2 linked regions of the Halioglobus japonicus genome follow. The protein of the gene in region 1 interacts with the protein of each later gene in a pairwise test. Links are inferred from orthologs where the notes say so. Each region holds a gene or a part of one and is shown in the gene's direction. Other genes may lie near its edges.

The links.
Region 2: the proteins of BST95_RS11865 (region 1) and BST95_RS06495 interact in binary tests that used the Escherichia coli proteins (3 or more experiments, as listed by UniProt). The link is inferred for Halioglobus japonicus from one-to-one orthologs.

The regions. Positions count from the first base shown.
Region 1 is NZ_CP019450.1:2,499,867-2,515,659, forward strand. Bases 4,710-8,135 are described here. They hold BST95_RS11865 (2-oxoglutarate dehydrogenase E1 component), read left to right. Parts: upstream 4,710-5,091; coding sequence 5,092-7,935; downstream 7,936-8,135. Other genes in these bases: BST95_RS11860 (succinate dehydrogenase iron-sulfur subunit), read left to right, coding at 4,710-4,871; odhB (2-oxoglutarate dehydrogenase complex dihydrolipoyllysine-residue succinyltransferase), read left to right, coding at 7,952-8,135. Also shown: BST95_RS11845 (beta-ketoacyl-ACP synthase III), read right to left, coding at 1-515; gltA (citrate synthase), read right to left, coding at 631-1,920; more of BST95_RS11860, read left to right, coding at 4,161-4,709; more of odhB, read left to right, coding at 8,136-9,187; lpdA (dihydrolipoyl dehydrogenase), read left to right, coding at 9,249-10,688; sucC (ADP-forming succinate--CoA ligase subunit beta), read left to right, coding at 10,818-11,987; sucD (succinate--CoA ligase subunit alpha), read left to right, coding at 11,987-12,859; molecular chaperone HtpG, read left to right, coding at 13,341-15,257; BST95_RS11895 (NAD(P)H-dependent glycerol-3-phosphate dehydrogenase), read left to right, coding at 15,344-15,793. UniProt on the Escherichia coli protein: E1 component of the 2-oxoglutarate dehydrogenase (OGDH) complex which catalyzes the decarboxylation of 2-oxoglutarate, the first step in the conversion of 2-oxoglutarate to succinyl-CoA and CO(2).
Region 2 is NZ_CP019450.1:1,353,336-1,368,650, reverse strand. What follows is about bases 7,134-10,081. They hold BST95_RS06495 (ABC-F family ATP-binding cassette domain-containing protein), read left to right. Parts: upstream 7,134-7,635; coding sequence 7,636-9,528; downstream 9,529-10,081. Other genes in these bases: BST95_RS06485 (GIY-YIG nuclease family protein), read right to left, coding at 9,937-10,081; BST95_RS06490 (ribosome small subunit-dependent GTPase A), read right to left, coding at 9,560-9,940; BST95_RS06500 (BamJ family beta-barrel-assembly machinery protein), read right to left, coding at 7,134-7,507. Also shown: BST95_RS06540 (DUF1631 family protein), read left to right, coding at 1-374; BST95_RS06535 (DUF1631 family protein), read left to right, coding at 340-924; BST95_RS06530 (PilZ domain-containing protein), read left to right, coding at 932-1,306; BST95_RS06525 (PilT/PilU family type 4a pilus ATPase), read right to left, coding at 1,303-2,715; BST95_RS06520 (phosphotransferase family protein), read left to right, coding at 2,835-3,902; gshA (glutamate--cysteine ligase), read left to right, coding at 4,024-5,604; BST95_RS06510 (acyl carrier protein phosphodiesterase), read left to right, coding at 5,609-6,205; BST95_RS06505 (Rsd/AlgQ family anti-sigma factor), read left to right, coding at 6,275-6,742; more of BST95_RS06500, read right to left, coding at 6,758-7,133; more of BST95_RS06485, read right to left, coding at 10,082-10,185; isoprenoid biosynthesis glyoxalase ElbB, read right to left, coding at 10,182-10,835; BST95_RS20375 (dihydrolipoyl dehydrogenase family protein), read right to left, coding at 10,881-12,158; BST95_RS20370 (TVP38/TMEM64 family protein), read right to left, coding at 12,170-12,994; thioredoxin TrxA, read left to right, coding at 13,167-13,493; ppk2 (polyphosphate kinase 2), read left to right, coding at 13,500-14,399; transcription termination factor Rho, read left to right, coding at 14,579-15,315. UniProt on the Escherichia coli protein: Genetic data indicate it may be involved in ribosome assembly or function.

The DNA.
Region 1 (15,793 bases):
GCGGCGACCATATCCCGGGCCTGCTGGATGCCGAAGGTGGCTGAGGAGCAGGCTACGTTCATATCAAAGCCAAAACCGGTGATGCCCAGGGCGTCCTGGATTTCGACCGCCATGGCGGGGTAGGGGCGCTGCATGTTGGATGCGGCGACGATGACGGCGTCGATATCAGCCGCGTTTTTGCCGGCCTGTTCCATGGCTTCACGAGCCGCTGCGATAGCCATTTCGCACTGGATGGACGGTGCGTCGTCCGGGCGCTCGGGCAGCGAAGGCACCATGCGTTCGGGGTCCAGGATGCCGGATTTGTTCATTACATAGCGCGACTTGATGCCGGACGCCTTGTGGATAAATTCTGCCGAGGAGGGCTGCAGAGGCGCCAGTTCACCGGCTTCAATGGCGGCGGCGTGGGCGGCGTTATAGGCCTCAACATAGGCATTAAAGGAAGCAACGAGTTCGTCATTGCTAATGGATTCTTGCGGGGTGTAGAGGCCGGTGCCGCTGATGACAATATCGGTCATGCTTCAGGTCCAAAAATTATTGATTGCGTATTCTACTCACAAAAAAAGCCGCAGTGCGGCTTTCTTGTTTGGTAATTGTGGGAGCGATTTGCTGTGGCGCTCGCTCCCACATGCCTTAGCGGTCCTCGAGGGGTACGAAGTCGCGCTTGTCGTGGCCGGTGTACAGCTGGCGGGGGCGACCGATGCGGTAGCTGCCGCTGATCATCTCGTGCCAGTGGGCAATCCAGCCAATGGTGCGGCCGACAGCAAAGATCACGGTAAACATGCTGGTGGGAATGCCGATGGCCTTGAGGATGATGCCGGAGTAGAAGTCGACGTTGGGATAGAGCTTCTTCTCAATGAAGTACTCGTCTTCCAGGGCAATTTCTTCCAGGCGCTTGGCGATAGCCAGCAGCGGATCGTTTTCCAGGCCCAGTTCCGCCAGCACTTCGTCGGCGGCTTTTTTCATTACCTTGGCGCGCGGGTCGAAGTTCTTGTACACGCGGTGACCAAAGCCCATCAGGCGGAAAGGATCGTTCTTGTCTTTGGCGCGAGCCACGAACTCGTCGATTCGCGAGACATCGCCGATTTCCTGCAGCATATCCAGTACCGCTTCGTTGGCGCCGCCGTGAGAGGGGCCCCACAGCGCAGCAATACCTGCAGCGATACAGGCGAAAGGGTTGGCGCCGGAGGAGCCGGCCAGACGTACAGTGGAGGTGGACGCATTCTGTTCATGGTCGGCGTGGAGCAGGAATATCTTATCCATGGCATCGGCCAGTACCGGGCTGATGTTGCTCTTTTCACAGGGTACGCCAAACATCATGTGCAGAAAGTTCTCTGCGTAACCCATGCTGTTATCGGGGTACATGAACGGCTGGCCGATGGAGAACTTGTAGCTCATGGCGGCCAGGGTAGGCATCTTGGCGATCAGGCGAAACGCCGCCACCTGGCGGTGCTGCTCATCGGAAATATCCAGTGAGTCGTGATAAAAGGCGGACAGGGCGCCGACAACACCACACATAATGGCCATGGGGTGGGAGTCGCGACGGAAGCCGTTGAAGAAGTGAGCCAGCTGCTCGTGCACCATGGTGTGGTTGGTGACGGTGCTGACAAACTTATCCTTCTGTTCCTTAGTGGGGAGCTCTCCGTACAGCAGCAGGTAGCAGGTCTCGAGGTAGTCTGAGTGCTCGGCCAGCTGCTCGATGGGGTAGCCGCGGTGCAGCAGAACGCCCTTGCCGCCGTCGATGTAGGTGATCTGGGATTCACAGGAAGCGGTTGATACGAAGCCAGGATCATAGGTGAACATGCCTTTGCCAGTGAGGCTGCCAACGTCCACAACGTCCGGACCGATGGTTCCGGAGTAGATGGGCAGCTCGACTGCCTCGTCCATTCCATCGATCGTGAGGGTGGCTTTTTTGTCACTCATAAGGGGGTCCTGCAGTGAGATATCAGTAGGGTGGCCCACTATAGTGATTCAGCACTTTTTGTCAATCAATCAAGGACTAATGTCGCCTATCGTGTGCGCAGTTTGGGCGTAAAATCGGCAAACAGGTTTTTCGATGATCGACGCAGATAGGCGTAAATCGTGAAATTGCCCCCGGGGGGGCGCCGGGTTTGTAATTGGCGCCCTAAGTCCTTATAATTTCGCGCGTTTTGGACTTGCCGACCGTCCGGGTGGGCGTCCAAAGCGGGCTTCACGCCGTACACATTAATCGTCTTGTGGCGCAACAATGGTATTCAATGTGAAAGACAATCGTCCTGTTAGTCTGGACACCGGTAGCCAGCGGATTGCTATCTCCTCCGCGCAACCGTCCTTTTTACTTCGCGTCTATGGCGCTGCTCACCCCGTTCAGGGGACCCAGATCCTCAAGGGTTAAACACTATGTCCGGAATTCGCACAATCTCTTTTGACGGCGTTATCGTCGGCGGCGGCGGCGCTGGTATGCGCGCTGCTCTGCAACTTGCCCAGTCTGGCTATAAGACTGCGGTGATCTCCAAAGTATTTCCCACTCGCTCTCACACGGTGTCCGCCCAGGGCGGCATTACCTGTTCCATCGCCTCGTCTGACCCCAATGACGATTGGCGCTGGCATATGTATGACACTGTTAAGGGCTCCGACTATATCGGTGACCAGGACGCTATCGAGTACATGTGCTCCGTTGGCCCCGAGGCCATTTTTGAGCTTGAGCACATGGGGCTGCCGTTCTCACGCACCGAGGAAGGCCGTATTTACCAGCGCCCTTTCGGTGGCCAGTCAAAGAATTTCGGTGAGGGCGGTCAGGCTGCCCGCACCTGTGCTGCGGCCGACCGCACCGGTCACGCACTGTTGCACACCCTTTACCAGGGCAACATGAAGAACAATACCGTGTTCTTTAACGAGTGGTACGCCACCGATCTGGTAAAGAACCAGGACGGTGCAGTGGTGGGTGTCATCGCTATCTGCATGGAAACCGGCGAAACCGTCTACGTGAAATCCAAGGCGACCGTCTTCGCTACTGGTGGTGCCGGCCGTATCTACGCCTCTACCACTAACGCCCACATTAATACCGGTGACGGTATTGGTATGGCCCTGCGCGCCGGTTATCCCGTGCAGGATATCGAAATGTGGCAGTTCCACCCCACCGGTATTGCCGGCGCGGGTGTGCTGGTCACCGAAGGCTGTCGCGGTGAAGGTGGATACCTGGTGAATAAAGACGGCGAGCGCTTTATGGAGCGTTATGCCCCGAATGCCAAAGACCTGGCCGGCCGCGATGTAGTGGCCCGCTCCATGGTCATGGAAATTATTGAAGGCCGCGGTTGTGGCCCGAGGGTGATCACGTGTTCCTCAAGCTCGATCACCTCGGCGAAGATGTGCTTGAGTCGCGTCTGCCCGGTATCTGTGAGCTGTCGCGCACCTTTGCCCACGCAGACCCGGTGAAAGAGCCCGTACCCGTGGTACCCACCTGTCACTATATGATGGGCGGGATCCCGACCAATGTTCACGGCCAGGCCCTGACCCAGGACGCCAACGGCAACGATGTGATCATTCCAGGCCTCTACGCCTGTGGCGAAGTGGCCTGTGTATCAGTACATGGTGCCAACCGTCTTGGCGGCAACTCGCTGCTGGACCTGGTGGTGTTTGGCCGCGCCTCTGGCCTGTTTATCGAGAATGCCCTCAAAGACGGCATTGAGATGAGCGACGCCTCCGAGACCGATATTGAGCAGGCCATGTCCCGCCTCGATAAGCTGAACAATTCCACCGGTGGCGAGAAGGTCGCCGACCTTCGCAAAGAATTGCAAAACACCATGCAGAACCACTTCGGCGTGTTCCGCAACGGTGAATTCATGGCTGAAGGCATTGAGAAGCTGGCTGACCTGCGCGGCCGCATCGAAAATATTCACCTCGAGGACAAGAGCCAGGCCTATAACACGGCCCGCATCGAAGCCCTGGAGCTGCACAACCTGTTTGAAGTAGCAGAAGCGACCGCGATTACTGCTGAGGGGCGCAAGGAGAGCCGCGGAGCGCATGCTCGCGACGACTTCCAGGAGCGCGATGATGAGAACTGGCTGTGTCACTCCATGTACTACCCCGGCGAGAAGCGCGTGGGTAAGCGTGATGTGAACTTTGAACCCGAGACCGTTGAAGCATTCCCGCCCAAGGCACGGACTTACTAGGAGTTTTGATCGATGTTGAATGTAAGTATCTACCGCTATAACCCAGAAGCCGACTCTGAGCCAAAAATGGAGGAGTTCCTGGTAGACACCGCTGGTAAAGACCTGATGGTGCTCGACGTACTGGAACTGATTAAGTCCCAGGATACGACGGTTGCCTACCGCCGCTCCTGTCGTGAAGGTGTTTGTGGCTCTGACGGCCTCAACATGAATGGCAAGAATGGTCTGGCGTGCATCACGCCGCTATCTGAGACTGTGAAGAACAATAAGCTTGTTATTCGCCCGCTGCCCGGCCTGCCGGTGGTTCGTGACCTGGTGGTCGATATGGCGCTGTTCTACAGCCAGTACGAGAAGGTTCAGCCCTACCTGCTGAATGAATCTGAAGCCCCGGGCATTGAGCGCCTGCAGTCACCCGAAGAGCGCGAAAAGCTCGACGGTCTGTACGAGTGTATTTTGTGCGCCTGTTGTTCTACCTCCTGCCCCTCATTCTGGTGGAACCCCGACAAGTTTGTGGGCCCCTCCGGCCTGCTGCAGGCTTATCGCTTCCTGGCGGACAGCCGCGATACCGCTACCCGTGATCGCCTGGCCAACCTGGACGACCCGTTCAGCGTATTCCGTTGTCACGGCATTCAGAACTGCGTAAACGTGTGCCCCAAGGGTCTCAATCCGACCCGCGCCATCGGGCACATCAAGCACATGCTGCTCTCTCGCAACCGCGCATCCTGATATCGCGCCATTCAGTGATCGCCTTTGTGGCATAAGTCACTGTAATAGAGAGCCATTTGTGTTTTAGTTCGCCGCTGCCGATGCAGCGGCACACTTTTTTAGGGGGCTAGACCTTGGTCTTATCGGCGACCATGGCCAGTCACTGCTAAACTCTGGATATATCTGCCCAATGACGGGCATTAACCTCCTCTCCGGAAGGGCTGAAATGCAAGAGAGCTCAATGGAACTCCTATGGCGGAGTTCTCATATTGCTGGTGGCAATGCCACCTATGTAGAAGACCTGTACGAGTCCTATCTCAAGGACCCGAACGGCGTGCCTGAACAGTGGCGCGAATATTTTGACAAGTTGCCCCGGGTGGAATCCGATCACACCCAGATTGAGGACATACCCCACTCAGTCGTGCGCGATCGTTTTGCCCAGATCAGCAAGATGCGTGTACGCACCGAAGCCACCGTGCAGCACGATTCCCAGGCCACCGAATACGAGCGCAAGCAGGTTCGCGTGGTGCAGCTGATTTCCGCCTACCGTCAGCGCGGTCACCAGAAGGCGGACCTCGACCCACTGGGTATTGCGGAACGCGAACATGTGCGCGACCTCGAGCTGTCCTTCCACGAGCTGTCTGAAGCCGACTTCGATACGGTCTTCCAGACCGGCAGCCTGCACATCGGCAAAGCGGATGCCACTCTCGGTGAAATCCACGATGTCCTTGAACGCACCTACTGTAAGTCCATCGGTGCTGAGTTTATGCACATCGTTAACACCGATGAGCGCCACTGGATTATGACCCGCATGGAGTCAGTGCGCAGCGCACCTGATTTTGGCGCCGAGGTTCAGCTCACGCTGCTGCGTCGCCTGATCAAGGCAGAGGGCCTGGAGAAGTCCCTGGGGTCGAAATATCCCGGCACCAAGCGCTTTGGCTTGGAAGGCGGCGAGAGCCTGATTCCCATGCTGGCCGAGATGATCCAGCGCTCCGGCAGCTACGGTGTGCAGGAAATTGTGATCGGCATGGCCCACCGCGGGCGCCTGAATGTACTCGTAAACACCTTTGGTAAGAACCCGGCAGACCTGTTTGACGAATTCGAAGGTAAAGCCGAGTACGAGAGCTCTGGCGACGTGAAGTACCACCAGGGTTTCTCCTCCAACGTGATGACCCCTGGCGGCGAGGTGCACCTGGCCCTGGCCTTTAACCCCTCACATCTGGAGATTGTATCTCCGGTAGTGGAGGGCAGTGTGCGAGCACGCCAGGAGCGTCGCAACGATACCGACGGCGACAAGGTCGTGCCGATTGTGATTCACGGCGACGCTGCATTCGCCGGCCAGGGTGTGGTCATGGAAACCTTCCAGATGTCCCAGACCCGCGCTTACAAGACCGGTGGCACGATTCATATCGTCCTGAACAACCAGGTGGGCTTTACCACCAACCGTCGCGAAGATGCACGCTCTACTGAGTACTGCACCGACGTAGCGAAGATGGTTCAGGCGCCGATTTTCCACGTTAACGCGGACGACCCCGAGGCGGTGCTGTTTGTCACCCAGATGGCGGTGGATTATCGCACCGAGTTCCAGAAGGACGTCGTCATCGATCTTATCTGTTACCGCCGTCGCGGTCACAACGAAGCGGATGAGCCCTCGGTGACCCAGCCGCTCATGTACCAGACCATTCGCAAGCACAAGACCACTCGCGACCTGTATGCCGCCAAATTGATTGGCCAGGGTGTTTTGAGCAAGGAAGAAGACGATTATCTCGTCAACGGCTTCCGCGATTCACTCGACCGGGGCGAGCCACTGGTCAGTAGCCTGGTGTCAGAGCCTAACAAGACCCTGTTTGTCGACTGGTCGCCTTATATCGGCCACACCTGGACCGATGAGGCAGATACTACAGTGGATATGCAGCGTCTGCAGACCCTGGGTCAGGAGATCAACGCAGCGCCGGAGAATTTTCCGCTGCAGCGCACCGTCAACAAGATTATTGAAGACCGGCGCAAGATGGCCGCCGGCGCAGCGCCTGTTAACTGGGGTTTTGCGGAAACCATGGCCTATGCAACGCTGCTCGAAGACGGCTATCCGGTTCGCTTGACGGGCCAGGATGTGGGTCGCGGCACGTTCTCGCACCGCCACGCAGTGCTGCACAATCAGAAGGATGAAAGCTGCCACGTGCCGCTGCAGCATATCGATGAATCCCAAGCGCCTTTTGTAATTCACGATTCACTGCTGTCTGAAGAGGCGGTGCTGGCTTTCGAATATGGCTATGCCACCACCATGCCCAAGGGCCTGGTCATTTGGGAGGCGCAGTTTGGTGACTTCGCCAACGGCGCCCAGGTAGTAATTGACCAGTTCATTACCTCTGGCGAACACAAATGGCAGCGCCTGTGCGGCCTGACCATGCTGCTGCCTCACGGCTATGAAGGGCAGGGCCCCGAGCATTCGTCGGCGCGTCTTGAGCGATTCCTGCAGCTGTGTGCGGAACACAATATTCAGGTGTGTGTGCCCAGTACGCCAGCCCAGGTATTCCATATGCTGCGCCGCCAGGCCATCCGCCCGCTGCGCAAGCCGCTCATCGTCATGTCGCCGAAGAGCCTCCTGCGGCACAAGGAAGCGATATCCACCCTGGAAGATCTGGCCGAGGGCTACTTCCATAACGTGCTGGACGAGACCGATGATCTGGACAAATCCAAGGTAGAGCGCGTGATTATGTGCAGCGGCAAGGTTTACTACGACCTGCGCGCAGCGCGTCGCGAGCGCGAAATCGACAATATTGCGATCATCCGCATTGAGCAACTGTACCCGTTCCCTGAGCAGGACCTGGTAGAAGTACTGGCGCAGTACCCGAACATCAAGGACGCGGTCTGGTGTCAGGAAGAGCCCATGAACCAGGGCGCCTGGTACTCCAGCCAGCACCACATGCGCCGAGCCATGTTCAAGCACAAGCAAGACGTGTACCTGCACTACGTCGGTCGCGACAGTTCAGCGTCACCGGCGGCGGGTTACATGGCCCTGCACCTGGAACAATTGGAAGCATTTATCAACAAAGCCCTGGCGCCCGAGACGCCCTGGGAACACTAAGCGCGAAGGAAAAGAGATGGCGATTGAAATCAAGGCACCGGCCTTTCCCGAATCCGTAGCAGACGGCGAAGTAGCCGCCTGGCACAAGCAGGAGGGTGAGGCTGTTTCTCGCGACGAGCTGATTGTCGAGATCGAGACAGACAAGGTAGTCATGGAGGTGGTAGCACCGGAGGACGGTGTCATTACCAAGATCCACGCTCAGGAAGGCGATACCATCGAGTCTGAGCAATTGCTGGCGAGCCTGGAGCAGGGTGCTGCCGCGTCCGCGCCTGCGGCCGCCGCGAGCGACGCACCTGCCGAAGCTGCCACGCCGGCGGAAGCTGTCGAAGACCTCGCTGCGCTGCTGGGCCCGGCTGCGAGGCAGCTGGTTGAAGAGCACAAGCTCGATATCTCCCGCATAACTGGTACCGGCAAGAACGGCCGTATTACCAAAGAAGATATTCTGATGTACATAAAAAGTGGCGATGCCGCTGCTGCCAGTGCGCCTGCCCCGGCCGCTGCTCCTGCGCCTGCCGCAGTACCCGCCACGCCTGTTGCGCCCACTGGCGAGCGGATCGAGAAGCGCGTGCCGATGACCCGCATGCGCGCCAAGATTGCCGAGCGCCTGCTCAATGCCACTCAAGAAACCGCCATGCTGACCACCTTTAACGAGGTGAACATGGCGCCGATGATGGCTCTGCGCAGTAAGTACAAAGAGCAGTTCGAAAAGACCCATAACGGTACGCGCCTTGGCTTTATGGGCATGTTTGTGAAGGCCGCCTGTGAGGCGCTGAAGCGATACCCCGAGGTCAATGCGTCGATTGACGGTAACGACATTGTTTATCACGGCTACCAGGATATCGGTGTAGCGGTATCCACCGAGGGTGGCCTGGTGGTACCGGTGCTGCGAGACGCTGACTTTATGAGCGTGGCTGACGTGGAAGCAGCGGTCAAGGATCTTGGACTGCGCGCACGCGACAACAAGCTGACGATTGAAGATATGACCGGTGGCACCTTCACCGTGACTAACGGTGGCGTGTTCGGCTCATTGATGTCGACGCCTATTCTCAATCCGCCGCAGACCGGCATTCTGGGTATGCACAAGATCCAGGAGCGCCCCATGGCAGTTAATGGCGAAGTGGTGATTCTGCCCATGATGTATCTGGCACTGTCTTACGATCATCGTCTGATCGACGGCAAGACAGCGGTACAGTTCCTGGTGGCGATCAAGGATTTGATTGAAGATCCTGCGCGTATCCTGCTGCAACTGTAATTCTAATGTTTAAATGGCCCCGCTGCGGCGGGCCTGACCTGGACTTGATACGAGAAAACAAATGTCTGAGAAATTCGATGTAGTGGTAATTGGCGCTGGCCCCGCAGGCTATGTGGCTGCAATCAAGGCGGCGCAACTGGGGATGTCCACCGCCTGTGTCGAGCAGTGGCTCGATGACAAAGGCAAGATCAAGCTGGGCGGAACCTGCCTGAACGTCGGCTGTATCCCCTCCAAGGCACTGCTGGACTCCAGCCACAAGTTCCACGAAGCAAAAGCTGACTTTGGCCTGCACGGCATTTCCGTGGGTGAAACGGCGATCGACGTGCCCGCCATGCTGGCGCGTAAGGAAAAGATCGTCGGCCAGCTGACCGGCGGTGTGGCCGGCCTGTTTAAGCACAATGGCGTTACCACCCTGCAGGGCACCGGCAAGCTGCTCGCCGGTACCAAGGTTGAGGTGACGGACAAGGACGGTAACGTCCAGGTCGTAGAAGCGAGCAATGTGATCATCGCGGCCGGTTCACTGCCCATCAACATCCCCTCTGCGCCGGTGGACGGTGACGTCATCGTAGATTCTACCGGTGCTCTGGAATTCTCCGAAGTACCCAAGCGCCTCGGTGTCATCGGCGCCGGTGTGATCGGCCTGGAGCTGGGCTCGGTCTGGGGCCGTCTCGGCGCCGAGGTTGTGGTGCTGGAAGCGCTGGACGATTTCCTGCCCATGATGGACCAGCAGATTTCCAAGGAAACGGCCAAGATTTTCAAGAAGCAGGGCCTGGATATCCGCCTGGGTGCGCGAGTGACCGGCACCGAGGTCAAGGGCAAAGAAGTGGTCGTGTCATACAGCACTGCCGATGGTGAGCACAGCGAAACATTCGACAAGCTTATTGTCGCAGTCGGTCGTCGCCCGCGTTCAGAAGAGCTGTTCAGCTCCGATTCCGGCATTACACTCGATGAGCGTGGCTTTATTTTCGTCAACGACTTCTGTGAGACAGAAGCCCCCAACGTCTACGCGGTAGGCGATGTCGTGCGCGGCCCGATGCTGGCGCACAAGGGATCGGAAGAGGGCATCATGGTCGCCGAGCGTATTCACGGCAAGCCAGCCCAGATGAACTACGATTGCATTCCGTCGGTGATTTACACCCACCCTGAGGTTGCTGCCGTCGGTAAGACCGAGCAGGAACTCAAGGCCGAAGGTGTACCTTACAAGGCGGGCACTTTCCCGTTCGTGGCCAATGGTCGCGCACTGGCCTCCAACGACTCCGATGGTCTGGTCAAGCTCCTGGCCCACGAAGAGACCGACCGCATCCTGGGTTGCCATATTGTCGGCCCTTCAGCGGCTGATCTGGTCCAGCAGGTGGTCATCGCCATGGAATTCGGCTCCAGCGCAGAAGATCTGGCGCTGACGGTGTTTGGTCACCCGACCCTGTCAGAGGCGGTACACGAAGCTGCACTGGCTGTGGATGGTGGGGCGATTCATATCGCCAACAGGAAGAAACGCAAGTAGAATTCGCCCGCGCACGTAACAATAAGACCAATCGCCGGCGTGCACAGGTAAACAGGGGGCTTGATGGGGAAACTCATTGGGCCCGTTAATTAAGCAGCAATAGCTATTTAGAGAAAAGCAGGACAGCACATGAATCTTCATGAGTATCAGGGCAAGCAACTGTTTGCCGAATACGGACTGCCGGTATCCAAGGGGTACGCAGTAGACTCCCCTGAGGATGCGGCAGAAGCGGCGGATCTGATTGGCGGTGATATGTGGGTGGTTAAAGCCCAGGTACACGCAGGTGGTCGCGGCAAGGCCGGCGGCGTAAAGTTGGTCAAGTCCAAGGATGAGATCAGGGAATTCGCCTCCAACTGGCTCGGCAAAAACCTGGTGACCTACCAGACTGACGAAAATGGTCAGCCGGTAAGCAAGATCCTGGTGGAATCCTGCACTGACATTGCCGAAGAACTGTACCTCGGTGCAGTGGTGGATCGCTCCACACGTCGTATCGTGTTCATGGCGTCTACCGAAGGCGGTGTTGAAATCGAGAAGGTAGCCGAGGAAACTCCCGAGAAAATCCTCAAGGCGACCATCGATCCTCTCGCGGGTCCGCAGCCCTACCAGGGCCGTGACCTGGCGTTCAAGCTCGGCCTGACCGGTGTTCAGATCAAGCAGTTCGTTAAAATCTTCATGGGCCTGGCCCAGATGTTCATCGACAAGGACCTGGCGCTGATCGAGATCAACCCGCTGGTGATCACCGATGAAGGCAGCCTGCACTGCCTGGACGCCAAGATCGGCGTCGACAGCAATGCCCTGTACCGTCAGGCGGATCTGCGTGAAATGCACGATCCCTCACAGGAAGACGAGCGCGAAGCGCACGCTGCCCAGTGGGAACTGAACTATGTGGCCCTGGACGGCAACATCGGCTGCATGGTCAACGGTGCTGGTCTGGCCATGGGCACCATGGACATCGTTGCACTGCACGGTGGTTTCCCGGCCAACTTCCTGGACGTGGGTGGCGGCGCTACCAAGGAACGTGTTTCCGAGGCGTTCAAGATCATTCTGTCTGACGACAACGTAAAAGCGGTACTGATCAACATCTTCGGCGGTATCGTACGCTGTGACCTGATCGCAGAAGGCGTGATCGGCGCGGTCGAAGAAGTGGGCGTGGAAGTGCCCGTCGTTGTGCGTCTGGAAGGCAACAACGCCGAACTGGGCAAGAAAGTACTGGCTGAGTCCGGTCTGAACATCATCGCTGCAGAGAGCCTCACTGACGCTGCTCAGCAGGCAGTTAAAGCAGCAGGAGGAGCGGCATAATGAGCGTTCTGATTAACAAGGATACCAAGGTTATCTGTCAGGGCTTCACTGGCTCCCAGGGTACTTTCCACTCTGAGCAGGCGATTGAGTACGGTACTAAAATGGTTGGCGGTGTGACCCCCGGTAAGGGCGGTCAGGAACACCTGGGCCTGCCGGTATTCAACACGGTTGCCGAGGCGGTAGAAGCCACAGGCGCAGAAGCGTCCGTTATCTACGTGCCTGCACCGTTCTGTAAGGACTCCATCCTTGAAGCGGCCAACGGCGGCATCAAGCTGATCGTATGCATTACCGAAGGCATTCCCACGCTGGATATGCTCGATGCGAAAGTAAAATGTGACGAGCTGGGCGTACGCTTGATCGGCCCCAACTGCCCGGGCGTTATCACACCGGGAGAGTGCAAAATCGGCATCATGCCGGGTCACATTCACCTGCCGGGCAAGGTAGGCATTGTGTCTCGCTCCGGTACCCTGACCTACGAAGCGGTCAAGCAGACCACAGACGCGGGCTACGGCCAGTCTACCTGTGTCGGCATCGGCGGCGACCCGATCCCTGGCTCCAACTTCATCGACATCCTGGAGATGTTCCAGAACGATCCTGCGACTGAAGCAATCGTGATGATCGGTGAAATCGGCGGGACTGCGGAAGAGGAAGCGGCAGCCTACATCAAGGCTAACGTCACCAAGCCGGTCGTATCCTACATTGCCGGTGTTACTGCACCGAAAGGCAAGCGTATGGGGCACGCGGGCGCGATCATCTCTGGCGGCAAGGGCACTGCAGACGAGAAGTTTGCGGCTCTGGAAGACGCTGGTGTGAAGACTGTTCGCTCTCTGGCGGACATCGGCAAGGCGCTGGCGGAGATTACCGGCTGGTAATTGCTGCTACCCCTGTCATCCCGGCGGAGGCCGGGATCCAGTGAGGAAGAGGGCTCATCTGATAGATGGGCCCTTTTTTTTTGGTTTCGGCGCATCTATACCGATTACTGTGCGGCCGGAGGGGTATTCCTGGGACCGCCAAAAGCGCCTTCCGTGGCAGGCTTGCGGCTCCGCCATCCATGGCTCCGCACATCCCAGGAATACCCCTCCGGCCGCACAGCAATCTCTGTTGGAAGCACTTGAAATCAATATGGGTTGGGTTCGCATCTATACCGATCTCTGCCCGGCTGGGGTACCTGACGGGGACCGCCAAACGGCGTCATCCATGACAGGCTTGGGCTGCGCTATCCATGGGTTCGCACATCCCCGCCAGGTACACCAGCCTGGCAGATATCTCTCTCGAGTGGGTTGAATTTGATTGTTTTTGCCCCATATCTGAGGGGAGCATTTTTTTTAGTCAGTTAGCACTCGAGGAAACGTAATGACTGCCGACGCCAATAAGGAAACTCTGGGCTTCCAGACCGAGGCGAAGCAACTGCTTCACCTGATGATTCACTCCCTGTACTCCAACAAGGAAATCTTCCTGCGGGAGCTGATTTCCAATGCCTCTGATGCGATCGACAAGCTGCGTTTCGCCGCGCTGTCCGATGGCGGCCTGCTTGAAGGGCAGGGCGACTATCAGGTGCAGGTCGATGTCGATAAGGACGCCAACACGATCACCATTTCCGATAATGGCATTGGCATGAATCGCGACGAGGTGATTGAGCACCTGGGAACGATCGCCAAGTCTGGCACCGCGGCATTCCTTGAGAGCCTGACGGGTGATCAACAGAAAGATTCGCAGCTGATTGGTCAGTTTGGTGTGGGCTTCTACTCGGCATTCATCGTGGCCGATCGAGTTGCAGTCCATACCCGTAAGGCGGGCGAGGCGGCCGATACGGGCGTTATCTGGGAATCCGCGGGCGAGTCTGAGTTCTCGGTGGAAGTGCGTGACAAGGCGGATCGTGGCACGAGCATTACCCTGTTCCTGAAAGAGGGCTGTGAGGAGTTTGCTGAGGACTTCCGCGTGCGCAGCGTGATCAAGAAGTACTCAGACCACATCGCTGTGCCGGTCATGATGCTTAAGCCGGCCATGCCTGCGGCTGAAGATGAAGAAGAGACGGTTGTCGAGGTGCCTGAGTACGAGGCGGTCAACGAAGCGACGGCGCTGTGGACTCGCAGCCGCGCGGAAGTGTCGGATGAGGAATACAAGGAATTCTACAAGCACATCTCCCACGACTTTGAAGAGCCCCAGACCTGGAGCCACAACAAGGTCGAGGGCAAGCTGGAATACACCAGCCTGTTGTACATCCCCAAGAAGGCGCCCTTTGATATGTGGAACCGCGACATGGCGCGCGGTCTCAAGCTCTATGTTCAGCGCACCTTTATCATGGATGAGGCTGAGCAGTTCCTGCCGCTGTACCTGCGCTTTGTGAAGGGTGTTATCGATTCAAACGATCTGCCGCTAAACGTTTCGCGTGAGATTTTGCAGCAGGAAGGATCGGTGGATTCCATGCGCAGTGCGCTGACCAAGCGCGTGCTGGATATGCTGGGTAAGCTGGCCAAGAAAGAGGGCGACGACTACGCCCAGTTCTGGACTGAGTTTGGCCAGGTGATCAAGGAAGGTCCGGCGGAAGATTTTGCCAACAAGGAAAAAATTGCCAAGTTGCTGCGCTTTGCCACCACTCACACTGACGCAGAGGCGCAGGACCAGTCTCTGGAAGATTACGTGTCTCGGATGCCCGAAGGGCAGGACAAGATCTTCTACGTGGTAGCGGAGAACTTCAATACTGCCAAGAGCAGCCCCCACCTGGAGGTGTTCCGTAAGAAGGGCATTGAAGTGCTGCTGCTGTCTGATCGCGTAGACGATTGGCTGATGAATCACCTGCAGGACTTTGACGGCAAGGCGTTCCAGGATGTGGCGCGCGGCGCGCTGGATCTGGCCACGGATTCCGAGGAAGAGAAAGCCGAGCAGGAGAAGGTTCAGAAGGAAGCGGAAGGCCTGGTTGAGCGTCTGTCAAAGGTGCTCGACGACAAGGTTGCCGAGGTTCGCGCCACGTCGCGTCTGACCGATTCACCGGCCTGTCTGGTTGTGGGTGACTTCGATATGGGTGCGCAGATGAAGCGAATCATGGAAGCGGCGGGGCAGGCGGTGCCCGAGTCCAAGCCGATTCTGGAGGTCAATCCATCGCATCCGATTCTGGAGATGCTCGATAGCGAGCAGGACGAGGATCGTTTCGCTGATCTGGCGGGCATAGTCTTCGACCAGGCGAACCTCGCAGAGGGCGGTCAACTCGACGACCCTGCGGCGTATGTCTCCAAACTCAATAAATTGCTACTGGCCCTGGCGGGTCGCTAGCAACAGCGCTACACGGGAAAGCGGGCTTTATAGCCCGCTTTTTTGTTAGACTGCGGCGCTGCCTATAAAAGCATAACAGGATATATATGGATCGAATGTACCGGGTTGCCGTTCTCGGCGGTGGTAGTTTCGGAACCGTCATCGGCAATATGATTGCCGAGAACGGTCACGAGGTACGTCTCTGGCTGCGCAATACCGCGCGCGCGGCACAAATAAACGCTGAACGTGAGAACGCGGAATATCTTCCGGGCTATACGCTGAGCGATCACCTGCAGGCTTATGCGGAACTGGAGCAGGCGGTAGAGAACGTAGATCTGGTCTTTGTTGCGGTACCCAGTGCATCGTTTCGCGAGGTGGTGGCGGACCTGCAGCACCGGGTGACGCCCGACACGGTCATTATCAGCCTGACCAAAGGTATCGAAGCTTGCGGCTTCAAGCTAATGAGCCAGGTCCTGCGCGAAGAAATGCCCGGGCATCCGATCGGAGTTCTGTCCGGCCCGAATCTGGCTCGTGAAATTGCAGCCGGGCATATATCA
Region 2 (15,315 bases), 1.1 Mb from region 1 along the record:
GGGGACCCTGGTACGACAGCGCCCAGCTCACCTACCTGAAATTTGGCGACCAGTCTCAACAGTGGCGCGATTTCGAGGCCACCACAGGCCAGCTCCTGCTTGCCATGCATCCGCTGGCCCCGCCGGGGACGATGCCCGCGAGGAACGGCTTCGACTGGCACGCATTCTGCCCGCAGAACTGCGTCGACTACTGCTCAGCATTCAGCATGAGGACGATCTACTGCAGCGCGAAATGGCAGCCTACGAGTACCTGCTGCAGCGCGTCGCCCAGGATCGTCCCCGGAACTTTCCCACCTACTGACAGTAGACTCGGGCCAGCCCGCCGCAGCCATTCCCAAAATGACAGCGGGCGTCGCAGTCGGCCAATGGTATGAGGTCTGCAGTGACACGGATGTATTCCGCCTCAGATTGGCCATGATCGAAAGTGGCGAAGGACTCCTATGTAATCTCAGTGGTGCAAAAGCACTGTCTATGCCCATGGCTGACTTCAACGCCAAGGTGGGCTCAGGCGACGCCCAGCCACTGGCAACCGGTGCCGCCTTCAGTCGCGCGGTAGCCGCCGCTGCCGGCATTGACTCGGACGCCGCCCTGGACCGCCTCCTGAACCCTGACGCCGCTCCGACCCCAAGCGAGACCGATACCTCCACTACCACCACTAACAGCGGTGTCCCCGATCTCCCCATCGGCACATGGCTTGGCTTTCACGACACCGATACGCCGCTCCTGGCCAAGCTGGCACTCCACGACAAGGTGCGGGGCATACTCATCTTTGTAAATCGCCAGGGCATTGAATTGCGCCGGCTTGAGGAGCGCGAATACCTGGCGCTCATTGAGGCCGGCCAGATTGATATCCTGGAAGCCAGAAACAACTTCCGCGAGCAAGTTGAAAGAACGCGCGCGCAATTGCAGCAAGGTCAGGGGTGAGTGAGCTATGGGCTGGACTGAACGAAAGCATCAACGCCTGCCCATGCAGAGCAGAGTGTTTATCGAACTCGAGGCAGCGCCAGTTGGCAGCGACGAAGATGCCACCATTGCCATATGTAAAACCCTGAATGTGTCCAGTGGCGGCCTGATGGTGGCACTGCAGCAAGAGGTCCCGGTAGAAGCCTTTCTCCAAATTGGCGTCGAACCACCCCCAAGCGCGACCGGCAGCGACGCATTCTACCTGCTGGGGCAAGTTCGCTGGTGCAAACCAAGCGACGACCCCGACTACCCCTGGCTGGCGGGTTTCTCTTTACAGCAGGCGGAAAAGTCAGACATTCAGAGCTGGATAAGCCTGATTACCGCCATGGAACCGGATCACTAGAACAGTCTCCCCGGCCCCCGGTTATCTGCTTCGGCGTCTTCCGGTTCACTGGTGACACTGCGGGTCACCGCCACCTCCTCCATTGAGGTTGACGTTTCAAACACCGGCGGTGGCTTTGCCTCGCCCGTTGATGCAGGGGCAGGCGGGGGTATGAGTGGCTCTTCCAGCGATGGCTCAATCACCAGATCTGTCCCGGCAAACGACTCCGTCTCAAACACCAACTCCTCGCCGCCGTCGTTGGCGTCGGCAGCAACATCCAGGCTCAATGACTGGGCCTCTTGCTGAACAGTGCCAAGCGGTCCACCGGGCAGGGGTGCCCTACCCTCTTCCTGGACAAATTTGATTTTCAATCGCAGATTATTCGGTGAATCAGCGTTGCGCAGCGCTTCTTCTTCAGTAATTCGGCCCTGCTGGTAGAGCTCCAGCAATGCGGCATCAAACGTCTTCATGCCAACGTTGGCTGACTTTTCCATCGCCTCTTTGAGGCTCTCCAGCTCGCCGCGTAAAATCAGGTCAGCGACCAGTGGCGTACCCAGCAGGACTTCAACCGCTGCGCAACGACCTCCCTCTACCGTGGGAATCAGGCGCTGCGACACAAAGGCCTGCAGGTTAAGAGACAGGTCCAGCAGCAACTGGGAACGACGCTCTTCAGGGAAAAAGTTGATAATGCGCTCCAGTGCCTGGTTGGCATTATTCGCATGCAGCGTAGACAGACAGAGGTGCCCGGTCTCGGCAAATGCTATAGCGTGCTCCATTGTCTCGCGATCGCGGATTTCTCCTATCAGGATGACATCCGGGGCCTGGCGCAGGGTATTCTTCAGGGCATTGTGCCAGGAGCGCGTATCCACCCCCACCTCGCGCTGGTTTACCAGGCTCTTTTTATGGGTGTGCACAAACTCCACGGGATCTTCGATGGTGACAATATGGCCCGCGCTATTGGCATTGCGGTAATCGATGAGCGCGGCCAGCGATGTGGATTTCCCCGAACCCGTCGCGCCCACAAACAGCACCAGGCCACGCTTGCGCATCACAACCTCAGGAAGAATCGCCGGCAGCCCCAGGTCCTGCCACTGGGGGATATCGGCAACAATATTCCTACACACCATGGCCACTTCATTGCGTTGCACAAATATATTCACCCGGAACCGGCCAAAGCCCGGGATCGACGTCGCCAGGTTCATCTCCAGCTCGCGCTCGAACTCTTCACGCTGAGTGGCGTCCATCACCTCGTAGGCGATGTCCTTGATTTCACCCGGCTGCAGAATGCCGCTGGCAATCGGCCGCAACTGGCCTTCAAATTTTCCACAGGGAGGCGCCCCGGTACTCAGATAGAGATCGGATCCATTCTCCTGGGAAAGGATTTTGAGCCACTCGACAATTCGCATTTCAATCCCTGATTGCGCACTCACTGCCATTACTCTAGCAGTTTGCCCGCCCGCCTCCTACCGTCCCATAGGGGGTAGTTGGCGAGGATCGCTGCCTGGGATTAGACTATACAAGCGTATAGTTAATAACGGGAAGACACTCAATGGACAGCGAACGCCCCACGCCACTGGTGGACGACATCGGCGGCACCCGTCGCAAACTGGAAGCCTGGTTCAGTGAACGCCGCGGCACCGACATTACGATTGGCGACCTGAACATCCCCGAAGGCACCGGCATGTCCAACGTAACCCTGTTGTTCGATATTGAGTGGCAAGAACACGGCGAGCGGCACACCATGGCCTGTGTCGGTCGCCTGCAGCCCGAAATTGAACGCCCGGTGTTTCCCGACTACGACCTCACGTTGCAGTATCAGGTGATGGAAAGCGTTGGCAGGCTCAGTGATGTGCCCGTACCGACACTACTAGGCCTGGAGACCGACCTCACTGTACTGGGCGTACAATTCTACGTCATGGCCCACACACCGGGACGTATTCCGCCCGACATGCCACCCTACAATATGGACGGCTGGCTCATGCACGAAGCCAACCAAGAGCAGCGCCAAACCGCGTGGTTCGCCGCCGTCGACGCCATGGCAAAATTCCACCAACTCGACTATCAAGCGTTGGGCTTCGAACACCTTGGCCAGCCAGGCGTGACCCCAATGCAGCAACAGTTAACGTACTGGCAGAACTACCACGACTGGGGCCTGGAGGGGGCACAACATGAGATTGGCCAGCGGGCGCTCAATTGGCTGCAGGCGAATCAGCCCGCGCAGGAACCCACGGTGCTGTGCTGGGGCGATGCGCGCATTGGCAACGTCATTTTCACTGAGTCCCTGGACGGCGTTGCGGCCCTGCTCGACTGGGAAATGGCCGTACTCGGCAACCCTGTGCAGGACATCGCCTGGTACAACTTCCTCGATGCCGCCTTCGCCGAAGGGCTGGGATTGCCGCGGCTGGAGGGACTGCCATCCTACGAGGAAACCGTCAGACGCTGGGAGCAGGCATCGGGCTTCAGTGCTGAACACTACGACTACTACCTGATTTTCGCCGGCGCCCGTTTTGCGCTTATCCTCTCGCGTATCATGCTGGCGACCGGTCAGGATGGCGAGGTCCAGGGCAACTTTGTCTGCCAGCTACTGGCGCGCCATCTCGACCAAATCGGCGCCTGAGCCGAGAAAGCAGCCTTGCGCGGGGTTCTGTACTACCCTGGCAATGAGGGCTAGAATTGGCCCACTCGAAGATCGGCGCCACCCGATAGCACCGCTCTCTTCCCCGCACAAGGAGTTCCCGTTGTCCTCATTTTTGCAAGCGCAAGTCACTCAACTGGCGCAACCCGAGCGCAAGCAGCTACTCGGCCAGATCGGCAGGGGCATTGAGAAGGAAAGCCTGAGAGTCAGCACCTCCGGCAAGCTCTCCCAACAACCCCATCCGCAGGCACTGGGCTCGGCGCTGACCCACGGCTCGATTACCACCGACTACTCGGAAGCACTCCTGGAATTTATTACGCCAGTTAGTGCAGATATCGATCAGAGCCTTGCGCAACTGTCGGACATCCACGCCTTTACCTACCGCAATATCGACGAGGAGTTGCTCTGGTCGACGTCCATGCCTTGCGTGGTTGGCGGTGACGACAGCATTCCGGTCGCCCGCTATGGCAGCTCCAACGTCGCCCAGATGAAAACAGCCTATCGCTATGGGCTGGGGCATCGCTACGGTCGGGCCATGCAGACCATTGCCGGTATCCACTACAACTTTTCCATGCCCCATCGCTACTGGGAGCTGGAATGGGAAGCCACGGGCAGCCCCGGCAAGCTCAAGCATTTCATTACCGAGCGCTATCTTGATCTGATACGAAATTTTCGTCGCCACGCCTGGCTATTGGTGTACCTGTACGGTGCATCACCAGCCCTTTGCCCCAGCTTCCTGCAAGGGCGCGAGCACACCCTCGAGAAAAGCGACGACGGCAACAGCCTGTATCTGCCCTATGCCACGTCGCTGCGCATGGGCGATCTCGGCTACACCAGCAACGCCCAGTCCGGCCTCAGTATTTGCTACAACTCGCTCGACAACTACGTCGAAACGCTGCGCACGGCCATTACCACTCCGCATGCGGAGTACGCCGACATTGCCCACGGTGAGAACGGCGACTATCAGCAGCTGAATGACAGCCTGCTGCAGATCGAGAACGAATTCTACAGCCCCATCCGCCCCAAGCGTGTGGCCAACTCGGGAGAAACGCCCCTGTCAGCGCTGCGCCGTGGGGGCATCCAGTACATCGAAGTGCGATGCGTCGACGTTAGCCCCTTCGCACCTCTGGGCCTGGACGCTGAACAAATCCGCTTCATGGATATTTTCCTGTTGCACTGCCTGCTGGCCCCCAGCGATGCCTGCAATGAGAATGTCCAGAGAATACAGACGGCGAACCTCACTGCCGTCGTCAATCGCGGCCGTGACCCTGAACTCATGCTCGAGTGTGATGACGGCCCCCGCGCCCTCAGTGACTGGGCCCAGGCCCTGCTGGAAGAGATGCAGCCAATTGCTGCCCTGCTCGACGACGTCCACGAGACCGTCGACTACAGCGAGTCCATGGCCACCCAACAGGCTAAGGTCGAGGACCCTGAGCTCACCCCGTCGGCACGGGTGCTGCGGGAGATGCGCGAGAAGAACCTGCCCTTCTTCCGTCTCGCCATGGCGTACAGTCAACATTGGGCCCAGTACTTCCGGGAGCTGGAACTGGACGAAGATGCAGTGGCGCGCCTGCAGCAGGAGGCCGACGCTTCCCTGGTTCGCCAGGCGGAGATTGAGGCGACTGACGACATCAGCTTCGAACAGTACCTGCGCAACTTCTACGCCCAGTACCAACTCCTGTAGCGCCTTGAATCACCTGGCGCACTTCCACCTCGCCTGGCCTGACCGGGCGCTCGTGGTCGGCGGCCTGGAAGGGGATTACCTCAAAGGGCCATTGCCGGATGACATTGATGCAGGGCTACGCCGCGGCGTTCGCCTGCATCGCCTTGTCGACGCCTATACGGATCATCACCCCACGCTTGCGGCGCTGCGCGCAAAGTTTCCGCCGGAGTTGCGTCGCTTTGCCGGAATTCTCACGGATCTTGCCTTCGACCACTACCTGACAAGACACTGGGAGACATACTCAGACTTAAGGCTCGAGGACTTCACCCAAATGACTTACCTGAGCCTGCAGGAGCACCGCTCACTGCTCAGCCCGCCAGCCCGGCGCATGGCACAGCGCATGCAGGACTACGACATTCTGAGCGCCTATGGCGACTGGCATGCAGTACCGGCCAGCGCCAGCCGCGTTGGTGAAAGGCTGCGTCGCGGCAATCCGCTGACGGCCACCGCCCCGGCCCTGGAAAAGCTCAGACCCGAGCTCGAATCTGCCTTTCTGGACTTCTACCCCAAGCTACTGGCCTATGCCGGCCAACAGCGCAGCGATTTAGCCGCCGACAACTGACCCACCTCACCGTAGTCACAGCCCCGTGGCTGTGGCAGACTTTCACTGAACATGCAAAGGATAAGTGCCATGCCCAATGCCAGCCCGGACCCCCAAGTACAATTTGCCGCAGTGGAGGAACTCCTCACCCGATGGCTGAAAGAACGCCGCGAAGTCCTGGGCAAATACACAGAGATCGCGGTCGCGATCGATGGCGTACTTGGCCCCGATGGTGTCGCCACCCGCCAGGCAGCGCTTTGCCAGATTCTGGTGGACTACGTGTCCGTCGGGCACTTCGAAGTCTTTCACGAATTGCTGGCCGAGGCCGAAAGCTTTGGCGATGGCACCAGCTCACTGGCTCAGAATGTTATGCCGGCCATTGCTGACACCACTGAGGTGATCATGGCCTACGATGAAAAATATGGGGAGGGTGTGGGTACGGAGAAGAAGCTGAAGCGCGACCTCTCCGCCCTGGGTGAAGCACTGGAAGCGCGCTTCGCCCTGGAAGACCAGCTCATTGCCGGCCTACACAACAGCCACCGGCGTCAGGCAGGCTGACGCCGGAACAACCGTTTACTCCGCAGCCGCCTGGCTGGGAATAGAGATCAGCTCAACTTCAAATACCAGCGCTGCGTTGGGACCAATCATCTGGCCTGCACCACCTGCGCCATAGCCAAGCTCTGGCGGAATGTACAGCTTGTACTTGGAGCCAACAGGCATCAACTGCAGGGCCTCAGTCCAGCCGGCAATGACCTGGCCAACACCAAAGGTTACCGTCTCGCCACGCTTGTGTGAGGAATCGAACTCAGTGCCATCCACCAGAGTACCGGTGTAGTGCACTTCAACGGTGTCCTCAGCACCAGGCATCTCGCCTTCGCCGGCTTCAATCACTTCGTACTGCAGACCAGACTCTGTCACTACCACGCCTTCACGGGCCTTGTTTTCGTCAAGGAAAGCGACCGCTGCAGCCAGGTTGGCGTCAGCCAGTGACGCCTGGGCAGCCTGCTGCTCGGCCATCATTTTTTCCTGGAAAGCCTGCATTTCGGCGGCGATTTCTTCTTCGCTCATGCGACCTTCAGCACCGCTAATACCGTCGCGGAAGCCCGCAACAAACGCATCGACATCCAGGGGCATAGCGTCCATGGACATGCGCTTACCCAGGCCAAAGGCCATGCCGTAGCTCAGGCGGGACTCAGCACCTTCGAGGGTGACTTCCGCAGCGGGCGCAGCTGCAGCGGCACCTTCGACGGCGGGTTCTTGTTGATTACACGCTTGCAGGCTGACCACGCCGGCCAGCGCAAGAGGCAGTGCATACTTCTTCATAGAATCATTCCGTTATTTATTGAAAAACCGCGATCGCGATGGCGGAACACTATACTACCCGCCCCCAGCCAGTACCAGCCCCTGTGGGCTGGCAGGTAAGCGGGCACCCGCGTAGAATTCGCGGCCTTATGATCATCCTCAAAGACATCGAATTACGCCGGGGTAGCAAACTGCTCCTCGGTGACGCCTGTGCGACTATCCAGCCTGGCCAGCGCCTGGCATTAATCGGCGCCAATGGCAGCGGCAAATCCAGCTTGTTCGCCATGTTGCTGGGTAAATTGCACCAGGACCAGGGCGACATTGAAGGCCTGTCCACTCTTCGCCTGGCTCATATGGCTCAGGAGGTGCACGCTACCGACCTGCCCGCCGGCGAATACGTCTGGCGCGGCGACCAACAATTGGCCGACCTGCTCGACCGCCTGGCAGCCTGCGAGGCACGCGAGGACTACACCGCAGCGGCCCGTATCCACAGCGAACTTGAGGCTATGGACGGCTACAGTGCGGAGCGTCACACGCGGCTGCTGCTGCAAGGGCTGGGCTTTGCTGACGAGGCCTATGAGCGCCCGGTCAGCGACTTTTCCGGCGGCTGGCGTATTCGGCTGAATCTCGCCCGCGCACTGATGACACCTTCAGACCTGCTATTGCTCGACGAACCAACCAACCATCTGGATCTCGACGCCACTATCTGGCTACAGCAGTGGCTGCAGCAGTATCCGGGCACCCTGCTGATGATTTCTCACGACCGCGATTTCATCGACGCCACCTGCGAACGCATTCTGCATATCGAGCAACAACAGTTGCAGAGCTACAAGGGCAATTACTCGCAGTTCGAGGCCCAGCGCGCAGAGCGACTGGCCAATCAACAGGCCATCTTCGAGAAACAGCAGCGCCGGATTGCCGAAATTGATGCGTTTGTCGCCCGTTTCCGCTACAAGGCGACCAAGGCCAAGCAGGCCCAGAGCCGACTCAAGGAACTGGAGCGCATGCAAACAGTCGCCCCGGCCCACGCGGACTCACCCTTTGACTTCAGCTTCCCGGTGCCCGACAAGTTCAGCGATCCCCTATTGCGGCTGGACGAGGCCAGCCTGGGCTACGGTGACACGCGCATTCTCAACCAGGTCGAGCTGCAATTGCGCCCGGGTAGCCGCTACGGCCTGCTGGGACGCAACGGCGCGGGTAAATCCACTCTGCTCAAATCGCTGGTCGGCGAGCTTCCGCTGCTCGCGGGTGAGCGCAGCGCGGGCGAACACCTGCGCATTGGCTACTTCGATCAGCAGCAGCTCGAGGCCCTCGACATGGAGGCCAGCCCCACCCAGCATATCCAGCGACTCAGCCCGGACGTGCGCGAGCAGGAGATTCTCAACTTTCTCGGCGGTTTCAATTTCCGCGGCGACGCTGCCACCAGTACCGTCGCTCCTTTCTCCGGAGGCGAAAAAGCCCGTCTGGCGCTGGCCATGGTCGTGTGGCAGAAACCCAACCTGCTGGTGCTCGACGAACCCACCAACCACCTGGACCTGGAGATGCGCCACGCTATGGAAGTAGCGCTGCAGGCCTACGAGGGTGCGCTGGTTCTGGTGAGCCACGACCGCCACATGCTGCGCAACACCGTGGAAGAACTGCTGCTGGTTCACGACGGCTGTGTAGAGGAATACCGGGACGATCTGGAAGGCTACGAGAAGTGGATTCTCAAGCAGCTGCGAGAAGACAAACCCGCAACCCAGGCCAGTAGCGCCAATGAGCCTAGCGCCAAAGAGAAGCGCCAGCAGGCCGCCGCCCAGCGAGAGCGACTGCGGCCTCTCAAAAAGCGACTCGACACGGTGGAGAAGGACATGGCCCGGGTTGAACGCGAACTCGAATCGATCCAGCAAAAGCTCGCGGATACCAGTCTGTATGAGGTGGCGCGCAAAAACGATTTGGCTGCACTACTGGCGCAGGAGGCCGATCTGAAACCACAGGCTGAGGCACTGGAGATGGAATGGCTGGAGCTACAGGAAGAACTGGAGCAACTTGAAGCCAGCTGAGCTCGCCTGGAGGCTGGTCTGGCGCGGCGATTCAGCTATCGCGCCCTTTCAATTTTCCCGCCTCGCTCTGGGTGCGCTTATAGTCTTTGCCCAGCGCGGTATCGACATTGGCAGCGATTAATTGACTGCGCATTTCGGTGCCCGCCGCCCGGCGCTGAAACAGGGTTTTTCTGTCCAACAGACGCACAAAACGCTGCTCGGCATCCAGCAGCACCCAATCTCCGACCACCATCTTTGGCATATCCTTGTGCAGCGGCACGGTCAGTTGGAGATCCTCGGTGGCCACCTGCATCTCGCTGCGGTGAAAGGCGACTACCCGTGCAGGTACTGCATCCTCCCACTCATCGAGGCTCAATTGCTGTTGAAAGCAGGGCTGCCAGCCCAAACCTGCCAGAGTATCCTGCCCATTCATTGTGCTATGAGCCTCAGTTTTTCCTCCCGGGAAAGCTGTTTGATCGCCGCTTCGCGCTGTGACGCAGCGCTCCGATCAACCGCTTCGGCTGACCACACTAATCGCACCGGCCTGCGTCCCCGGGTATATTTCGGCCCGCCAGCAAGCTCACCATTGTGTTGTCGCAGGCGCCGCTCCAGGTCGCGGGCAATGCCGGTATACAGCGTGCCGTCACTACAGGCGAGAATGTAAACCTGCCAGCTCAAGCCAGGGCGAGCACTTCTTTGACACAATCAGCGATGCCGGCATACGCCTCCGACACCTGGCCGGCCAGCATATAGGCCGGCGTCGTTACCATTTTCTTGGCGGCATCAACACGAGCCTCTGTGACCGGACAATCCAGATGCACGCCGCCCATCGCCGCAATCGCCGCCGCGGTATCGGCATCATTACCAATGGTGCACTCAGTGCCTGCACCGCAAATAGCCGCCGCCATGACCGGCGCAATGCAGATCAGCCCGATCGGCTTGTCAGCCTGGTGAAATCCCCGCGCAACGGCCAAAAAATCCTCCTGAACTGACATCTGCGCGCCTTCCACCGCAAAGTCACACAGGTTCTTGGCAGCACCAAACCCGCCCGGAACCACCAGCGCATCGTAGTCAGTCACATTCAGTTCGGTCAGCGGTTTGATATTGCCACGGGCAATGCGTGCCGCCTCCACCAACACATTGCGTGTCACTCCCTCCACCACTTCACCGGTGAGGTGATTAATCACATGCAACTGCTCGCGGTCGGGCGCGAAACACTGGTAGCTCGCGCCCTGCTGCTCCAGACTGAGCAGGGTCAACACTGCCTCGTTAATCTCGGCGCCGTCGTACACGCCACAGCCGGCGAGAATAACCGCTACATTTGCCATTGTTGTTTCTCCAATAGTTACCGCTCAAAAACCTTACTTTAGCAGCTAAGCACCGCGATTAAAGCGGTGATAGCGCTCCACGATATCGAGCAGTTTCTCCGGCTTGCGCGCCTTGCGCCACTCACCGGCGAGGAATTTGTTGCCCTCGGACAGCGTGGGATAAATATGAATAGTGCCGAGAATTTTGTTGAGTCCCAGGCCGTGTTTCATCGCCAGCACAAACTCGTTGATCAATTCAGCCGCATGATAGCCAACGATAGTGGCACCCAGAATACGGTCACTGCCCGGCTTGGTCAGCACTTTCACAAAGCCTTTTGCCTCGCCGTCGGCGATGGCGCGGTCGAGATCATCCAGATCGTAGCGGCTGACCTCGTAGGCAATACCCTGAGCCTGAGCATCGGCCTCATTCAGGCCCACCCGGGCAACCTCGGGGTCGATAAACGTCGCCCAGGGCACCACCGAGTAGTCGACCCGGAATTTGCGAAAGCGCCCAAACAACGCATTGACCGAGGCATACCAGGCCTGGTGGCTGGCCATATGGGTAAACAGGTAGGGGCCCGCAACATCGCCCGCAGCATAAATGGAGGGCACTCGAGTGCGCAGAAAGTCATCCACATCAAGATGACCGGCCGGATTCAGCTCAACGCCAAGCGCTTCGAGACCCAGGCCCTCGACATTGGGACTGCGGCCCACCGCCAGCAATACGGCATCGAAGGCGATGCTCTCGCCGCCTTCGAGCCGGCACACGCCTGGCGCAAACGCCTCGGGCTGTTTGCCCAGGTGAAGTGAAATACCCTCTGCGGTGAACGCAGCTTCGACCACGTCAGAGACCTCGCTGTCCTCGCGCGGCAGCAGGCGAGAGCCGCGGGTGGCGATACTCACTGATGCGCCGAGGCGGGCAAAGGCCTGAGCCAACTCACAGCCGATGGGGCCACCGCCCAGCACCAGCAGGCGTTCGGGCAACTGTTCCAGCTCCCAGACGGTATCTGAGGTCAGGTACCCCACGTCCTCAAGCCCGGGAATATCCGGCACCCGGGGCCTGCCACCGGTGGCGACGACAATGTTTCGCGCGGCAATGCGGTCGCCGTTCACCTCCACTTCCCACGGAGATACAAGCTGGGCCTCGCCCTGAACACAGTCGACACCAAGACCGGTGAAACGCTCTACCGAGTCGTGTGGTTCGATAGTCGCTATCACCGAGCGCACTCGGCTCATGACGTCTGCAAAGCGCACCTGAACGTCCATCGGCACCAGACCAAACTCGCTGGCGCGCTGGGCGTAATGGGCCATGCGCGCCGAGCGAATCAGCGCTTTGCTGGGCACGCACCCGGTGTTCAGACAATCGCCCCCATGCGGTCGCGCTCGACCAGGGTCACCTTCGCCCGCACAGTAGCAGCAATCAGGGCCGAGACGAGCCCCGCGGACCCGGCGCCAATCACCACCATATTGGTATCGAACGACTTCGGTTTATCCCACTTGGCAAGCGCCCGGCGATTCTGCAGTGCATTGAGCGTCCGCCGCGCGAGCAGTGGGAACACGCCCAACAGGGCAAAGGAAATCAGCAGCGGCGCAGACACAATGCCGGCCAGCGAATCCAGTTGCCCCAACTGGGTTCCCGCGTTCACGTAGACCGCCGTGGCCGGCAACATGCCCAGCTGCGATACCCAGTAATAACGCCAGGTGCCAATGGGTAGTAAGCCCATGGCAAGATTGATCACGAAAAACGGAAACAGCGGCACCAGGCGCAGGCCAAACAGGTAGAAGGCACCGTCTTTGGCAAACCCCTCATTCACCGGCCGTAACTGCTGCCCAAAGCGCTGCTGCACCCAGTCGCGCAGTAGCGTACGGGAGATCAGGAAGGCAATGGTGGCACCGATGCTGCTGCCAAAAGACACCAGCACCAAGGCGTACCAGAAGCCGAACAGCGCGCCGCCCGCCAGGGTCATGACCGCAGCCCCGGGTATCGACAAGCCCGTCACGGCCACATAGAGGCCGAAGTATAGGGCGCCCGCGAGGAGCGGATTGGCCGCGTACCAGCTCCGCAGTTCACCCATTTTGCCCTGCACCCAGGACAGCTGCAGGTACTGCCCCAGATCCAGGCCGAACCAGGCTATGAATGCCGCGACAATAATGCCCAGCAACAGTTGTTTTTTATTCAAGACGCCCCCATAAAGATCGCAAGAGTATAGCCAGCTGTGTTTATAACATAGGGCAATTAGAGCATTACGAAAAACTCTGGATGCGCTGCTTGTGCCGCTACGGGTGGCTGGCTATGATGACCGACGTCAAAACTACGCGGGGCCAGGCCTCGCAGATCAACCGGAGAACACAATGTCAGACCAGATCGTACACGTTACCGACGCATCATTTGATGCCGAAGTCCTCAATTCCGATATCCCCGTGCTGGTGGATTTCTGGGCCGAATGGTGCGGTCCCTGCAAAATGATTGCGCCCGTGCTGGACGAAATCGCGGCCGAGTACGAAGGCAAGCTGAAGATTGCCAAAGTGGACGTGGACGCCAACCCGGAAATTCCGCCCAAGTTCGGCATCCGCGGCATCCCCACGCTGATCGTCTTCAAAGGCGGTAACGCTGAAGCCACCAAAGTGGGTGCCCTGTCCAAGTCACAGCTCACCGAGTTCATCCAGGAAGTGGTATAGCCCGGGATGACCTCTCGCACGGCGCCTTCATCCAGACCCGCGCGCCGTGCGATCAATCCCCAGGCCATAGCGCGCGACGCGCTGCACCCCGGCCTCGCTGAGCAGATGCTCAGCAGCAAAGACATCATCGCCCACTTTGCCAGCGACCAGCACCCCTACGCTGACCGACTCCGCAAGAAGGCCTACGAATCGCATCTCCAGTTGCTGCAGATCGAATTGCTCAAGGCGCAGCGCTGGGCCATCGCCACAGAGCAGAAAATCGTTATCCTGTTTGAGGGCCGCGATGCCGCCGGCAAAGGTGGCACCATCAAGCGCTTTGTCGAGCATCTCAATCCGCGTCACACCCACGTGGTCGCCCTGAACAAGCCCACCCCCGAGGAACAGGGCCAGTGGTATTTCCAGCGCTACATCCGCCACTTTCCCAGCAACGGTCATATCGCGCTGTTTGATCGCAGCTGGTACAACCGCGCCGGGGTCGAGCGGGTAATGGATTTTTGCACTCAGGAGCAGTATCAGGAATTTATGCTGCAGGCGCCTGCACTGGAACTCATGATGGTTCGCAGCGACATCCACCTGTTCAAGTTCTGGCTGACCGTTGGCCAGGAAGAGCAGCAAGCGCGGTTCAATAAACGTCGCCAGGATCCGCTGAAGCAGTGGAAGCTGTCTCCTATCGACGAGGCGGCCCAAAGCCGCTGGGATGACTATACCCAGGCAAAAGAAGATATGTTTTTTTATACCGATACGGCCCACGCGCCCTGGACGATTGTGAAATCCTCAGACAAAAAACGCGCCCGCATCGCCTGCCTGCAACACTTTCTGAGCTCACTGGAATACCCGGAAAAGCGTGACGATTTGCTCCATATGGACCCGCTTATCGTCGGTCAGAGCGAATACGCCATCGGCTAAAAAACGATCTAAAATAGCTATAGACGCCCTTACCGACCCGTGCTACATTTTGGTCTGTCGCACACTTCTGTGCAGCAATAAAAACTCTGCTACTCAACTTTTTAGCTTCACCCGGCCGGCAGCAGCCGCGCGCATGTATCTAATTCTTTTTCCTTTCACGCCTCTATTGCATCGCATTTATGAATCTTACTGATCTGAAGAACAAACCCACCCAGGAACTCATCGATATTGCCAAGGAGATGGGCATTGAAAACATGGCCCGCTCACGGAAGCAGGACATCATCTTTGCCATTCTCAAGCGACACGCCAAAAGCGGTGAAGATATCTACGGTGACGGTGTATTGGAAATTCTCCAGGACGGCTTCGGCTTCCTGCGCAGCGCTGACAGCTCTTACCTGGCTGGCCCCGACGACATTTATGTCTCGCCGAGCCAGATCCGCCGCTTCAACTTGCGCACCGGCGACACCATTTCCGGCAAGATTCGCCCGCCGAAAGATTCCGAGCGCTACTTCGCATTGCTCAAGGTTGGCGAGGTTAACTTCAGTAAACCTGAACAATCCAAGAACAAGATCCTGTTCGAAAACCTGACGCCGCTGTTCCCGGATGAGCGCCTGACTCTTGAAAAGGGCAACGGCAGCTCCGAGGACCTCACCGGCCGCATCATCGACCTGGTGGCCCCGATTGGTAAAGGCCAGCGTGGCCTGTTAGTAGCACCGCCCAAGGCCGGTAAAACCATCATGATGCAGAACATCGCCCAGGCGATTATCAGCAACAACCCTGAGTGCTACATCATCGTACTGCTGATCGACGAGCGTCCCGAAGAAGTGACAGAGATGCAGCGCTCTGTCGGTGCCCGCGGTGCCGAGGTCGTTGCGTCGACCTTCGATGAGCCACCCTCGCGCCACGTGCAGGTGGC